Regions from separate parts of the Sporosarcina sp. Y1011 genome, predicted to be linked through region 1. Evidence: riboswitches for the same ligand, from Rfam matches in the RefSeq annotation. Region 1 holds a riboswitch; each other region holds the start of a gene.
What was found. Region 1 has a riboswitch for S-adenosylmethionine ahead of AC25Y5_RS12890 (methionine biosynthesis PLP-dependent protein). Riboswitches for the same ligand answer to the same signal wherever they lie in the genome.
Positions count from the first base shown of each region.

Region 2: another riboswitch for S-adenosylmethionine. It lies ahead of cysC (adenylyl-sulfate kinase); the one in region 1 lies ahead of AC25Y5_RS12890 (methionine biosynthesis PLP-dependent protein).
Region 3: another riboswitch for S-adenosylmethionine. It lies ahead of metK (methionine adenosyltransferase); the one in region 1 lies ahead of AC25Y5_RS12890 (methionine biosynthesis PLP-dependent protein).
Region 4: another riboswitch for S-adenosylmethionine. It lies ahead of AC25Y5_RS11615 (MFS transporter); the one in region 1 lies ahead of AC25Y5_RS12890 (methionine biosynthesis PLP-dependent protein).

Region 1 covers NZ_JBYHFP010000011.1:58,895-62,088, forward strand. Annotated here, with positions in the region: gene metC (cystathionine beta-lyase) at 1-790, opposite strand, end outside; gene AC25Y5_RS12890 (methionine biosynthesis PLP-dependent protein) at 787-1,908, opposite strand; SAM riboswitch class I at 1,986-2,092, opposite strand; gene AC25Y5_RS12895 (ABC transporter permease) at 2,169-2,924, opposite strand; gene AC25Y5_RS12900 (ABC transporter ATP-binding protein) at 2,921-3,194, opposite strand, start outside.
Region 2 covers NZ_JBYHFP010000006.1:174,565-177,758, reverse strand. Annotated here, with positions in the region: gene sat (sulfate adenylyltransferase) at 1-31, opposite strand, end outside; gene AC25Y5_RS10070 (phosphoadenylyl-sulfate reductase) at 33-764, opposite strand; gene cysC (adenylyl-sulfate kinase) at 998-1,597, opposite strand; SAM riboswitch class I at 1,779-1,879, opposite strand; gene AC25Y5_RS10060 (TraB/GumN family protein) at 2,019-3,188, opposite strand.
Region 3 covers NZ_JBYHFP010000028.1:13,596-16,789, forward strand. Annotated here, with positions in the region: gene pckA (phosphoenolpyruvate carboxykinase (ATP)) at 1-975, opposite strand, end outside; SAM riboswitch class I at 1,163-1,281, shown strand; gene metK (methionine adenosyltransferase) at 1,473-2,669, shown strand; gene AC25Y5_RS18220 (gamma carbonic anhydrase) at 2,776-3,194, opposite strand, start outside.
Region 4 covers NZ_JBYHFP010000009.1:1,002-4,195, reverse strand. Annotated here, with positions in the region: gene AC25Y5_RS11615 (MFS transporter) at 394-1,644, opposite strand; SAM riboswitch class I at 1,770-1,860, opposite strand; gene AC25Y5_RS11610 (molybdopterin oxidoreductase family protein) at 2,024-3,194, shown strand, end outside.

The DNA.
Region 1 (3,194 bases):
GAGCCGATAAGGATGACTGAGTTAGACGAGCTCCAAGCGTTTTAATCCCTTGAATTAACGAATAGGAATCTTGAGCACCCAATATAGAGCCGAAAGAGTTCTGGATAAACGCCAATCGATTTCCAAGCTCCTCATCCTTCGTCACTGCCAAACCGGCAATAATATCGCTATGTCCAGATAGAAACTTCGTAGCGCTATGAACAACGATATCAACGCCAAGATCAAGGGGGCGTTGGTATAGTGGCGACATGAATGTGTTGTCGAGGAACGTCAGACAGTCATTCGCTTTTGCAAGTTCGACAATGGCTGCAATATCCGTAATACCCAATCGAGGATTGGAAGGTGTTTCTACATAAATTACTTTTGTATTCGGCCGGATTGCACTAGCGGTTTCTTCTAAATTAGCCAGATTAACAAATGTATGGTCGATACCGAACTTTGGTAGGACTTGGGTTACAAATCGGAATGTACCGCCATAGACATCTTCAGTAACAACGATATGGTCACCTGAAGAAAGGAGCATGAAAGCGGAGGAGATGGCAGCCATCCCAGAAGCAAATGCTAATCCGCGTTCACCGCCTTCCAATGAGGCTATTGTTTTTTCCAATGCATCTCTCGTTGGATTACCAGAACGGCTGTAATCATAGGGCCCGAATTCGTCAAAGCTTTCTTGATGAAATGTTGAAGATAAGTAAATAGGTACATTCACTGCACCCGTTTTCCGTTCGGAATCTCCACGTGTCGATGCGTGTATAAGTGTCGTTTGTAATCGTTCATTATTGAGACTCATTGTTGAAGCACCTCGCTTTTTAATGTTGAAAACACTTGCTTTAGATCCGCAATCAAATCTTCTACCTCTTCCACTCCGACTGAGAAACGTAAAAGACTATCGTCAACGCCCCGTCGTATTCGTTCTTCACGTGGTATGTCCGCATGTGTCTGTGTTGCTGGGTAAGTAATAAAACTCTCCACGCCTCCGAGACTTTCAGCAAATGTAATAAGTTTTAGATTCGCTAGGAAAGGTCCAACCCATTCACTATTTTGCAAGCGGAAAGAAAGCATACCGCCTTTCCCTGGATAGAGAACGTCCGCTACATTTGGTTCGCTCTTCAAGTAATTTGCGATGATCTTTGCATTTGCATCATGTTGCTTCATTCGTAAGTGCAGTGTTTTTAGTCCCCTAATGATTAACCATGAATCAGAAGGTGACAGAACTGCACCGATAGCATTATGGTTGGTTGCCAATACTTCACAGAGCTCCGCGCCTTTTGCGACTACAAGGCCGGAAAGGACATCGTTATGTCCTCCGATGTATTTCGTTGCGCTGTGTATAACAATGTCTGCGCCTAGTTCAATTGGTCTTTGGAAATAAGGCGTTAAAAATGTGTTATCGACAATCAGTAATAAATTATGCTTTCGGGCGAGTTTCGCGTATTGACGTATATCAAACTCCTGCATAAGTGGATTTGTCGGTGTTTCGATAAATAGGGCTTTTGTCTTCGCAGTTATCAATTTCTCAGTTTCATGGACATCAGTAAAATTCGTATATGTTGTTCCGATTGAATAGACATCGGAATACTGCTTTAATAGGCGATAAGTACCCCCGTAAATATCTTCCGGAACAATCAATTCATCCCCGGGACGGAAAAGTGACAAAACAAGCTGAATCGCAGCCATCCCTGAACTACATGCAAAACCAGCATCACCGCTCTCTAAATCTGCAATGCCTTCTTCTAAAATGGAACGGGTCGGATTTTTCGTCCGCGTGTAGTCATAGCCAGTTGACTGGCCTAATCCTTCGTGTTTATAGGCGGTCGATAAATAGATTGGTGGGTTCACAGAACCAGTTTTCGGATCACTGTTATTACCTAATTGTACTAGTATTGTTTCCAAACTTCGTCTTGTCATTGGATTCACTCTCTCCTTTTAAAATCAAAAAGAGGACCCTCTATAAGGAGAGGGTCCTCGAAATGTCGAAGTCAATCTCCTTATCTTCTAGGTAAATAGATACCTATTGGACTTAGCACCGTACCTATACAGGTTGGTTGCTGAGACGTCATCGGGCCAATCCCTCTGTCTCTCGTGATAAGAATAATATATGAAATTATTTGAATATACAATTTAGATTATTCTACCATGGCATGAATAATAAAACAAGAACCAGATTCCTAATGCCTTTCGCGAAGCAGCTGCATTCGTTGATTGAACAAACTAGGATAAGATAGAAATCCGAGTAAGACACTGGTTACTGCTGCGGTCGTTAATAAGAGAAAGATAATCAGCAATTGAAACTGAACAGCTTGAATCGGGTCAGCTCCCGCAATGATTTGACCACTCATCATACCAGGCAGTTGAACCAATCCCATCGTCTTCTGACTTTCGATTGTCGGAATCATACTAGCTTTGATTGAATTGATCAGTTGTCTATGAATGGCTTGTTTTGGCGTTCCCCCAAGTGACAGGATAAGTTCCGTTTCGTCGCGATGCGTTTCAACCTCTGCCGTAAAGCGGTTAAGGAAAAGGATTGACAATACCATCGAATTACCGATAATCATGCCGCTAATTGAAATGATATATTGCGCAGTTGCGGGTACAATCTGGAAGCCTAGTAAAATACTTTGGGTTAGCACTTCAACGAAAATTAAGGTGACTGCAATTTTCCATGTAATTCCCTTGATAGCTGTCCCTTTCTTTCTGGCATTTTGTGTCGCAGCTACAATCATCAAAGTAACCATTAACACGATATACAAAATATTTTCTGAGTCGAAGACAAATTTAAGAATGTATCCGACTGCGAGAAGCTGTATAATCGACCGGATTGTTGCAATGATTGTGTCCTTTTCTAATCCTAAACGGAGCGTCTTTGATAATACAAGGGGAATGATAACGAATATAAGGGTGATGGCTAATGTTAAATAAGTCATACGGAGGATACCCCTCCTTCTACAAACTGCCTCACAAATTCATTCGTCGATGATTTTAATAAGTTACTTTCACAGGTTTCGATGATTTGCCCTTCCATAACAACCCATGTGTAATCACCAATTGATAAGGCTTGTTCCAGATTATGTGTAATCCAGATGATTGTTGTACCATATTTCCGATTGATTTTGACGATTAATTCCTCGATTTCAGTTAATGACGATCGGTCTAAAGAAGAGGTGATTTCATCGAGCAATAAGATTTCCGATTTA
Region 2 (3,194 bases), on a different contig from region 1:
ATGTACCACCGTGCGGTTGACTCAAGCTCATATTAATTTCCTCCATTTAAGTTGATTTTTTGGTGTAATCCACACTCAGTTTTCATTTGATTTGCCCACCGGCCAGACCTTGAGCCTGACGTTGTATCACTTGGAGACGTACAGGGTACGCAACCGATACTAGGAAATCCTTGGTCATGAAGGGGATTATAGGGCAATTTATATTTATCAACATAATCCCAAATATCGGTCCACGTCCAATGAATCAATGGGCAAACTTTAACTGATTGGAACGTTTCATCTTTATTCACAAATTCGGTTAGACTTCTAGACGGTGATTGTTCTCGTCGAAGCCCAGATAACCAAGCAGTCGCATTGCTTAGTGCCTCTCGAAGTGGAACAACTTTCCTCATATGGCAACAACGATCTGGTTGTCTTTCCCATAGTTTTTCTCCATGCGCATCGGCCTGTTCTTCAACCGTTAAAGCTGGCTTTTTCATTTCTATATCGAGCTGTGGATAACGGGTTTTGATGTCATCGATGAGAGTATACGTTTCTTGAAAATGAAGCCCTGTATCCAAAAACACCACTTTTGCAGTTGGTTTTGTTTTCGAAATCAAATCAAGCATCACAATTCCTTCTACACCAAAGCTACATGCATAGACAAGATCAGCATCATATTCGTCATAAGCCCATCTCAAAACATTTAAAGCACCCTTTGACTCGTCGTCAATGTTAAACGTTTCAGTAGGTTTAAACCATGTGTCATACGTCAGTTTCACCATAGAAACTTCTCCCCTCATAAAATTAATGATGTAACTTCTCTTTTTAAGACGAAGTTAACCATTCAATGGTTAAAGCCATCTATTGTTCATATGTTCGGAATTTTACGTTCAATTAGAATTCCCGTTCTACTTATGATTGAAATTAACAATATCTTTATTATTCCTATGTGTCAAGTCGGTTTAAAGGTATTCTATTCCTACAACACCAAGAAGTTACATGTCTATTGGTTTTTTCAGATATATTTATTTTCGTTTAAATAATTTACGATGACTTTAACGGATTCTTCAACGCTTAGCTTATTTGTATCAATAGTGATTTCTGGGTCAACAGGTACGTCATAAGGAGCATCGATTCCTGTGAAATTTTTCAACTCTCCCAATCTGGCTTTCTTGTAGAGTCCCTTTGTATCGCGTTCTTCACATGTTTCTAAACTAGCCTTCACGTAAACTTCGATAAATTCATTTGGTTCGACGAGGTCGCGCACTTGATCCCGATCTTCCTTGTATGGAGAAATGAACGCTGTTAACGTGAACAATCCTGCATCAATCATTAGTTTTGAAACTTCACCGATTCTACGAATATTTTCAGTTCGGTCATCTGGACTAAACCCTAAATTCTTATTTAAACCATGCCGAACATTATCCCCATCCAACCGATAGGTATGAATACCTTTTTTATGTAACGCTGTTTCTAACGCTACTGAAATCGTCGACTTTCCTGATCCTGAAAGTCCTGTAAACCATAGAATTGCACTTTTATGCCCCTTAGCTTCTTGGCGATTGTCTTTTGTTACCTCTGATTCGTGCCAAACGATATTTGTAGATTCTGTCATTATTTTCTCCTCCATTTTCTCTATTTAATTTACAAAAAAAGACAACTTCTAAACCGATACAAATAATCGATTAAAAGATGCCTTTAGTTGTCTAATTAGCATGTATTCTATTACGTGGAAAATAAAAAACCACTTCTTAATAGTGCAAGAAGAGGTTAATTAATCGAACAAAAAATTTCTCTTCTTATCTTCTAAACTTTCGTTTAATGGAATTGGCACAGTACTAAACAGTCTGTTGCCGAGGTTTCATTGGGCCAGTCCCTCAACCTCTCTGGATAAGATATGAACTATTAAGTTGAGACCAATATTACATTATGAAAAAGACATTGTCAATGACTTATCAGATAATAAATTAAAGTCTATTGGTTTAATTGGTTTTAAATATCCTTCTTGTGTCGATAACAAAAAAGCTATCTATTTTTCATTTAAAGTTCTCAAAGAATACACGTATGACATCAGCCCCACCTATAAAGGTACCTAATGTACCTCCTAGGTTTGTGAGGACGACAACTAATAAGACTCGTGTTACCCTATTTGCCCAAAAACCTTTAATCGAAAATACATCTTCAGATAATCTTTCGAAATCGCCAACGCTTGGTCTACGGAAAAATGCCTGAACAATTCCGGATACCCACCCCGCTGCAATCAATGGATGTAGGGTTGTTATTGGAGCCGAAACAAAGGCAGCCAAAATGGCTAGTGGATGTCCAAGTGCCGCAGCCGCACCAATTGCCGAAAGACTACCCGTCCACAATATCCAACTTAGCGCTTGGTCAAAACCCGCGGAAGGATTTGAAATAAAAGTATATGCAATTATAGAAAGAAGGAGCACTGGAATTGCCCATCCAATAATTTTAGGTAGTTTTGATTTGACGGGCGTTTGCGATAATGCTTGTAAATCATGCTCATTATGAATTTCCTTGGTAATCCCTGGAATATGTGCTGCCCCTAAAACAGCCACTACTTTTTTCCCCGGTGCATCTTTAATTTTCTGTGCTAAATACTGATCACGTTCATCAATTAAAGGCTCCTTTAGTTTCGGAAAAGTTTCTGTGAAATCGTTCAGTACTGCATTTAAAGTGTCTTTTGATTTCATTTTTTCTAGGTCTTCTTCGGAAATGTTTTCTTTACTGAATATACTATAGACGACCGACGTGAGAAGTTGACTTTTCCCCATGAAACCGATGTTGCCCCAAATTCTGGAGAACGTTATTTGAATATTACGATCGGCGAGCACAAGATCCGCACCAACTTCTTTTGCCGATTTAATCCCCTGAATCATTTCCTGCCCAGGCTTTATATTAAATTGTTTTGCTAAACGGTTTTGAAAGGAGGAAATTGCCAGATTCATTAAAAGTAAAGATGCTTTCTTTTCTTTTATTACCTTAAAAATATCTGTCTCCTTCCACTTGCTTCCTTCCATGATAGATTGATAACGTTGTTCATCCAATTCAATACAAACCGAATCAGGTCTCTCTCTGTCGATTACTTCTTTTACCTGATCTGCACTTTGCTTTGAAACGTGGGCTGTTCCAATAAGAATTAATTCTTTTCCATCTAAATTTATTCTCGTAATATTGTCTTCTTGCATGAACAA
Region 3 (3,194 bases), on a different contig from region 1:
TTGAATTGGATATGCTGCACGTGTATTTTCAGTCAAAGATCCATCATCGTAATTAGGAATGTTTGTTACTGGGTCGATAACAACGTTTTCAAGAACTGACCCGAAACGAATTGCACCGAAAATTTCAGGTTCTTTTTCTTGAGATAAATTGATACATTTCGCGTAGCAACCACCTTCGATGTTAAAGACACCAGTGTCAGACCAACCGTGTTCATCGTCGCCGATTAATTTGCGGTTCGCGTCAGCTGAAAGTGTTGTTTTGCCTGTTCCTGAAAGACCGAAGAACAAAGCAACATCGCCATCTTCGCCGACGTTAGCAGAACAGTGCATCGGCATGATGCCATTTTCAGGTAGGAAGTAGTTCATGACAGAGAAGATTGCTTTTTTCATTTCACCAGCATATTCAGTACCACCAATGAGAACGATACGTTTTTCCATTGACACAATAATGAACGTCTCGGAATTCGTGCCGTCAACTGCAGGATCCGCTTTAAAAGAAGGGGCTGAAATGATAGTAAATTGCGCTTCGTGTTCCAAGAGCTCTACTTCAGTCGGGCGAATAAATAATTGATGGACGAATAGGTTATGCCAAGCAAATTCATTCACGACTTGAATGGATAGACGTGAAGCTGGATCTGCACCAGCGAATCCTTTGAAGACGAACAGTTCGTCTTTAACTTTTAAGTGAGTAAGCATTTTATTATATAATAAGTCAAATACATCAGATGAAATCGGACGGTTTACGCTGCCCCAATCGATTTTGTCTTTGGAGGACGCTTCCTCGACAATATATTTATCTTTAGGGGAACGACCTGTATACTTCCCTGTTCGAGCCGTGACTGCTCCATCGGAAGTCAGTTGAGCTTCTCCACGTGATATCGCTTTTTCAACAAGTTGTGGTACTGAAAGTTGAATTTTTATATTTTCACCGGAAAGAAGGTTATTTAGATCGTCGCTAATCTTTGCTGTAATCATAATTATGTACCGTCCTTTACTCATAGTCCCATATAATTGGGTGTCATGTCATCACATTTCTTAAATAGTATAACACATTAAGAATAATAATCTATATTAATCAAAATCTCAAGCAATTAGATGTAAAATCGGCAAAGAAATTTGACAGGGAACAAGTTTTTTCGTAGCATATATAGTTGAACGGATACTCTTATCCCGAGCTGGTGGAGGGGTCAGGCCCAATGAAACCCGGCAACCTGCAATGACTTAATTGTCTGCGCAAAGGTGCCAAACCTGTAGCAAGGCACAGTCCTTGTATGATAAGAGTGAAAGGTGCTTTTAAAATCATGCCTTTCCTCATGTATTAGTACGTGAGCGAAGGGCTTTTTAATTTGTTTAGCCCTTTATCCTCGTGTATAGAGCTCGCAGTGGCTTGTAGTCTTTCCTGAATCCGGGAGGACTCTACATGGGACATATGAGTACCGTATCAATCTCGTAGGATATAAGGAGGAAAAGACATGACTAACCGCCGACTGTTTACTTCAGAATCGGTAACTGAAGGACATCCAGACAAAATGTGCGACCAAATTTCAGATGCTATCCTTGATGCTATTTTGGAGGAAGATCCAAATGCACGCGTAGCATGTGAAACGACAATCACTACAGGACTGGTACTCGTAGCAGGTGAAATCACGACGACTACATATGTCGATATTCCAAAAGTTGTGCGCGAAACTGTTAAAGGAATTGGTTACGTTCGAGCGAAATACGGATTTGATTGGGAAACGTCTGCAGTTCTCACTGCGATCGATGAACAATCAGCCGATATTGCTGCGGGTGTTGACCAAGCACTTGAAGCGCGTGAAGGATTAATGACAGATGACGAACTTGAAGATATTGGAGCAGGCGACCAAGGTTTGATGTTTGGTTATGCTTGTAATGAGACACCAGAACTGATGCCATTACCAATCAGCTTAGCCCATAAACTATCCTTTAAACTTGCACAAGTACGTAAAGATGAAACACTTTCGTACCTAAGACCGGATGGGAAAACGCAAGTGACTGTAGAATATGATGAAAATAATATACCGGTTAGAATTGATACGATTGTTATTTCAGCACAACATCATCCTGAAGTGACACTTGAGCAGATTCAAAGTGATATTAAGGAATTCGTTATTAATCCAGTTGTACCAACTAATTTAATTGATGGAGAAACAAAGTACTACATCAATCCGACTGGCCGATTTGTAATAGGTGGACCTCAAGGAGATGCGGGTCTGACTGGCCGTAAAATCATTGTTGATACGTATGGCGGTTATGCACGTCATGGCGGTGGGGCATTTTCGGGGAAAGATCCTACAAAAGTGGACCGCTCAGCTTCATACGCGGCTCGTTATGTTGCAAAAAACATCGTTGCAGCAGAACTTGCAGACCGCTGTGAAGTCCAGTTGGCTTATGCAATCGGTGTAGCTCAACCTGTATCGATTTCCATTGATACATTCGGAACAGGTACCGTTGAGGAGAGTAAACTCGTGGAACTGACACGTGAACTCTTTGACCTTCGTCCAGCAGGTATCATTAAAATGCTTAATCTCCGTCGTCCTATCTACAAGCAGACGGCAGCGTATGGTCACTTCGGCCGCACGGATGTTGATCTGCCATGGGAACAAACGGATAAAGCTGCAACATTGAAAGAATTAACAGGGAAATAATTATTGAAAATGCCGGAAGCAAGGACTCATCCTTAGCTTCCGGCATTTTTTATCGTGTGTTATTATCCTTCAATAAAAAAAGCCGCCAATCAATGGCGGCAATACATCACTTTTGTAGACTCTTATAATATTGCCCTTTTTCCGCGTATTCACGAACAATTCTTTCCATATCTGCACGGTCGTCTTCATTCAGTTCTCGAACAACTTTTGCCGGTGAACCGAGTGCTAACATATTCGGTGGAATCTTCTTACCGGGCGGTACTAGACTGCCCGCTCCAATAAATGCCCCCTCGCCGATTTCAGCCCCATCTAGAATGATGGAGCCCATGCCAATCAGCGCTCCTTTTCTTACTGTGCAGCTATGTAGAGTAACTTGGTGTCCAATCGACACTTCGTCCTCAAGGATTAGTGGAGAGTGTGGGCTTTGATGTAGGCAGCACAAGTCTTGCACGTTCACTTTACGTCCAATAATTGTAGCTGAGACATCACCGCGAATCACAGTATTGAACCAGATTGACGATTCGG
Region 4 (3,194 bases), on a different contig from region 1:
TATATCCTCCTTGCTATCTATCAATCAATTACGCCTCGGCGTAATTGCGTCCAGATTTTGAATCGAGCTTGCTCGATTGACTCCTTTCAAAATCTGTGACATCCGCCGGAGGCTTTATCTTTTTTCAGCGGGCGTTTGGACACCTACTGAACAGGATAACAAAACCGCATTCATCTACCACATATGGAGGTGAGAGTCTTCTGCTGAATAAAGATAAAACCCCTTCTATTAGAAGAAGAGGTCATTGATACATCTTCTTATCTACAACAACACAAAGCAAGAAGTAACGCCGTGTCCCTCTACCTAGATAAGAAATCTAGTATTTATTTCAATTAATTGTGATTATTTCATCTACCCATAACTTTGTCAATCAATGCCTACCCGACATTGGTTTTACGAGGTAACCAGCGAAGCTTTTTCCTGTGCCTTTCGCTCTTCCTCTTCCGGTATACGAATGAATTTCACGATGATCGCACTCACTACATAGAGTGCACTGAAAATCCACACGACCCCTTCCGCTCCAACTAACCCGATAAATGCTAAAGCGATTGCTGGTGCTACGAATGTAGACAGACCCGCGGCAAAGTTCAACACGGACATTGCTGCGCCTTTATCCTCACCTGCAACGGATGGTACCAGGGCACCGATTGGAACGTAGCCCGCTACCAAGCCGCCCCAGATGAACCCAACAATGCTCGTCATGAGAATACTACCATTTGTAATCACTGGTACATAGAACAGAAGTGGCGTGAATATCGCACAGCCGATTCCACCAAACCAAATGATTGTGTTTTTCCAACCGAATTTATCGCCAATGAAGCCGAAGACTAAATTGAAAATGATGTTTCCTAAGAAAAACGTTCCCCATAATTGCAGCCAAGCAGTAGTTTCAATGCCATGTTGCGCCATATGCATCGGTAAGAATACCGGGAATCCATAGACACTTAAACTATTGATAACGCGGACAACTCCACCTGCAGCAACCCGTTTGTTTGTTTTCAAAATGGTGATACCTTTCAATAATTCCGTGACTGCTTCTTTTTTGTTCGCGAGTTTTTTCTTTTGGAACTTGTCTTTATTGAGTACTAAAGCAAAGAAAGCACCGAGACATACCCAGAAAATAGATGTCCACATTGTATTGATGTAACCAAGGTGCTGGATAGCGAAACTTGAATAGTATGCGCCCAGCACCATCATTCCCGCACAAAACGCAAACCAGAACCAACCAACGGCAGAACTCAATTTGTTTTGTGGAGTTTTATAAATGACCCATGTCAAGAAAGAATAGGCAAATAACGGATAACCGAAACCTTTAATGAAATAAGTGAGAAGCATAATCGGATAATTCATCGTTGAAAAACCGAACGTGATAAACCCTGCGGTACCGATAATATAGACGGCTAACCCGATTGCCATTGTACGTTTTGGACCAAATACCTCTACACAGACGCCTGAAAACCAAGAAGACAGCGCGATTGAGATTCCGTAGACTGTGAAAATAGCAGCTGACTGTTGAATGGTCAACCCGCTTTCAACTAAAAACGGACTTAGCCAGCCGGCTTCAATTCCGTCCCCCATCATGAACAGCATGACTCCGAAAAAGCCCCATCCTAAATTTTTCGTAATTCCAATTCTTTCTAACATACTGTTCTCTCCATTTCTATTTATAGATGTTGGACAAATTGATTGAAAAATAAAAAAACCCTTTCTGTAAAGACAGAAAGAGTTGGTGGCATACATCGCTAGCGCAATATAAATATGCTTTACCCTTTCTATCTCTCAAGCTACGCTTGCTGGATTTGGCACAATTATGTTGCCGAAGTTTCATAGGGCCAGTCCCTCAACTTCTCTCGATAGAAAAAAAACTATGAAATTGGTCGAACAGTGTCGGAAGTTAAACTAATGAGTTAACTGTATAGAATAATTAATCTTAAGTCAACCACTTATCGAAACTTTCTAAAAAAATAGTTTGATATGTGTTATACTGTCTAGCATAAATCGTTTGTTTGAAAGGATTTTTGCTATGAAATCGTATATTGATATAAAAAATGGTGTTGTCCCTTCGGTTTGTGCACTGGATTGTCCAGACCAATGTGGATTGCTTATTCATAAAGAAGACGGGGAAATCGTTAAAATTGAAGGTGATCCCGATCATCCCATCACAAAAGGCAGTATTTGCAACAAAGTTCGACATATGACTGAACGCCTTTATGACCCAAAAAGGATTACTTCCCCTTTAAAACGCGTCGGGGAAAAAGGCGATGGACAATTCGTTCCAATCAGTTGGCAAGAAGCCATTACAACCATCACAGATCAATGGAAAAAACTGATTTCTGAAGAAGGTCCGGAATCGATTCTTCCTTACAGTTTCTATGCCAATATGGGGAAACTCAGTTCCAAAGGGATGGATCGCCGTTTCTTCAATCGCCTTGGTTCGAGTCAACTGGACCGGACAATTTGTTCAGTCGCTGGCGAGGTTGGCTACAATTACACGATGGGCGGACGTTTTGGAACGGATCCGGAAGAGATGACGGAAACGAAGTTATTTGTTTTCTGGGGCATCAATGCCGTCAGTACCAATATGCACCAAATCATGATCGCGCAAAAAGCGAGAAAAAACGGTGCTAAAATCGTCGTCATTGACGTCCATAAAAACCAGACCGGACGCATGGCTGATTGGTTCATCCCCATTCTTCCCGGAACTGATGGAGCGCTTGCACTCGGAATCATGCATGTTCTTTATAAAGAAAAGCTGGTCAATCAATCGTTTTTGGAACAATATACAATCGGCTATAAAGAGCTCGAGGAACATGTATTGCACTACGACCCGCAAACGGTTTCCGCCATTACGGGCGTGCCAGAGGAAGACATCTATGAACTCGCACGCATGTACGGGACCGTCTCCCCTTCCATGATTCGCATTGGCAATGGGCTGCAACATCATGATAACGGTGGAATGATGGTCCGGACGATTTCCTGTTTGCCTGCTTTGACAGGCCAATGGGCATTGAAAGGCGGAGGGGCGCTCAAATCGAATTCCGATTATTTGACGCATAATACTGCCGCACTCGAACGTCCCGAACTTCAGGTAGTGCCAACGCGCAGATTCAATATGAATTTATTGGGACAAGCATTAATGGAGGAACAACAGCCGATTCGCTCATTGTATGTCTACAATAGCAACCCCGCCGTTG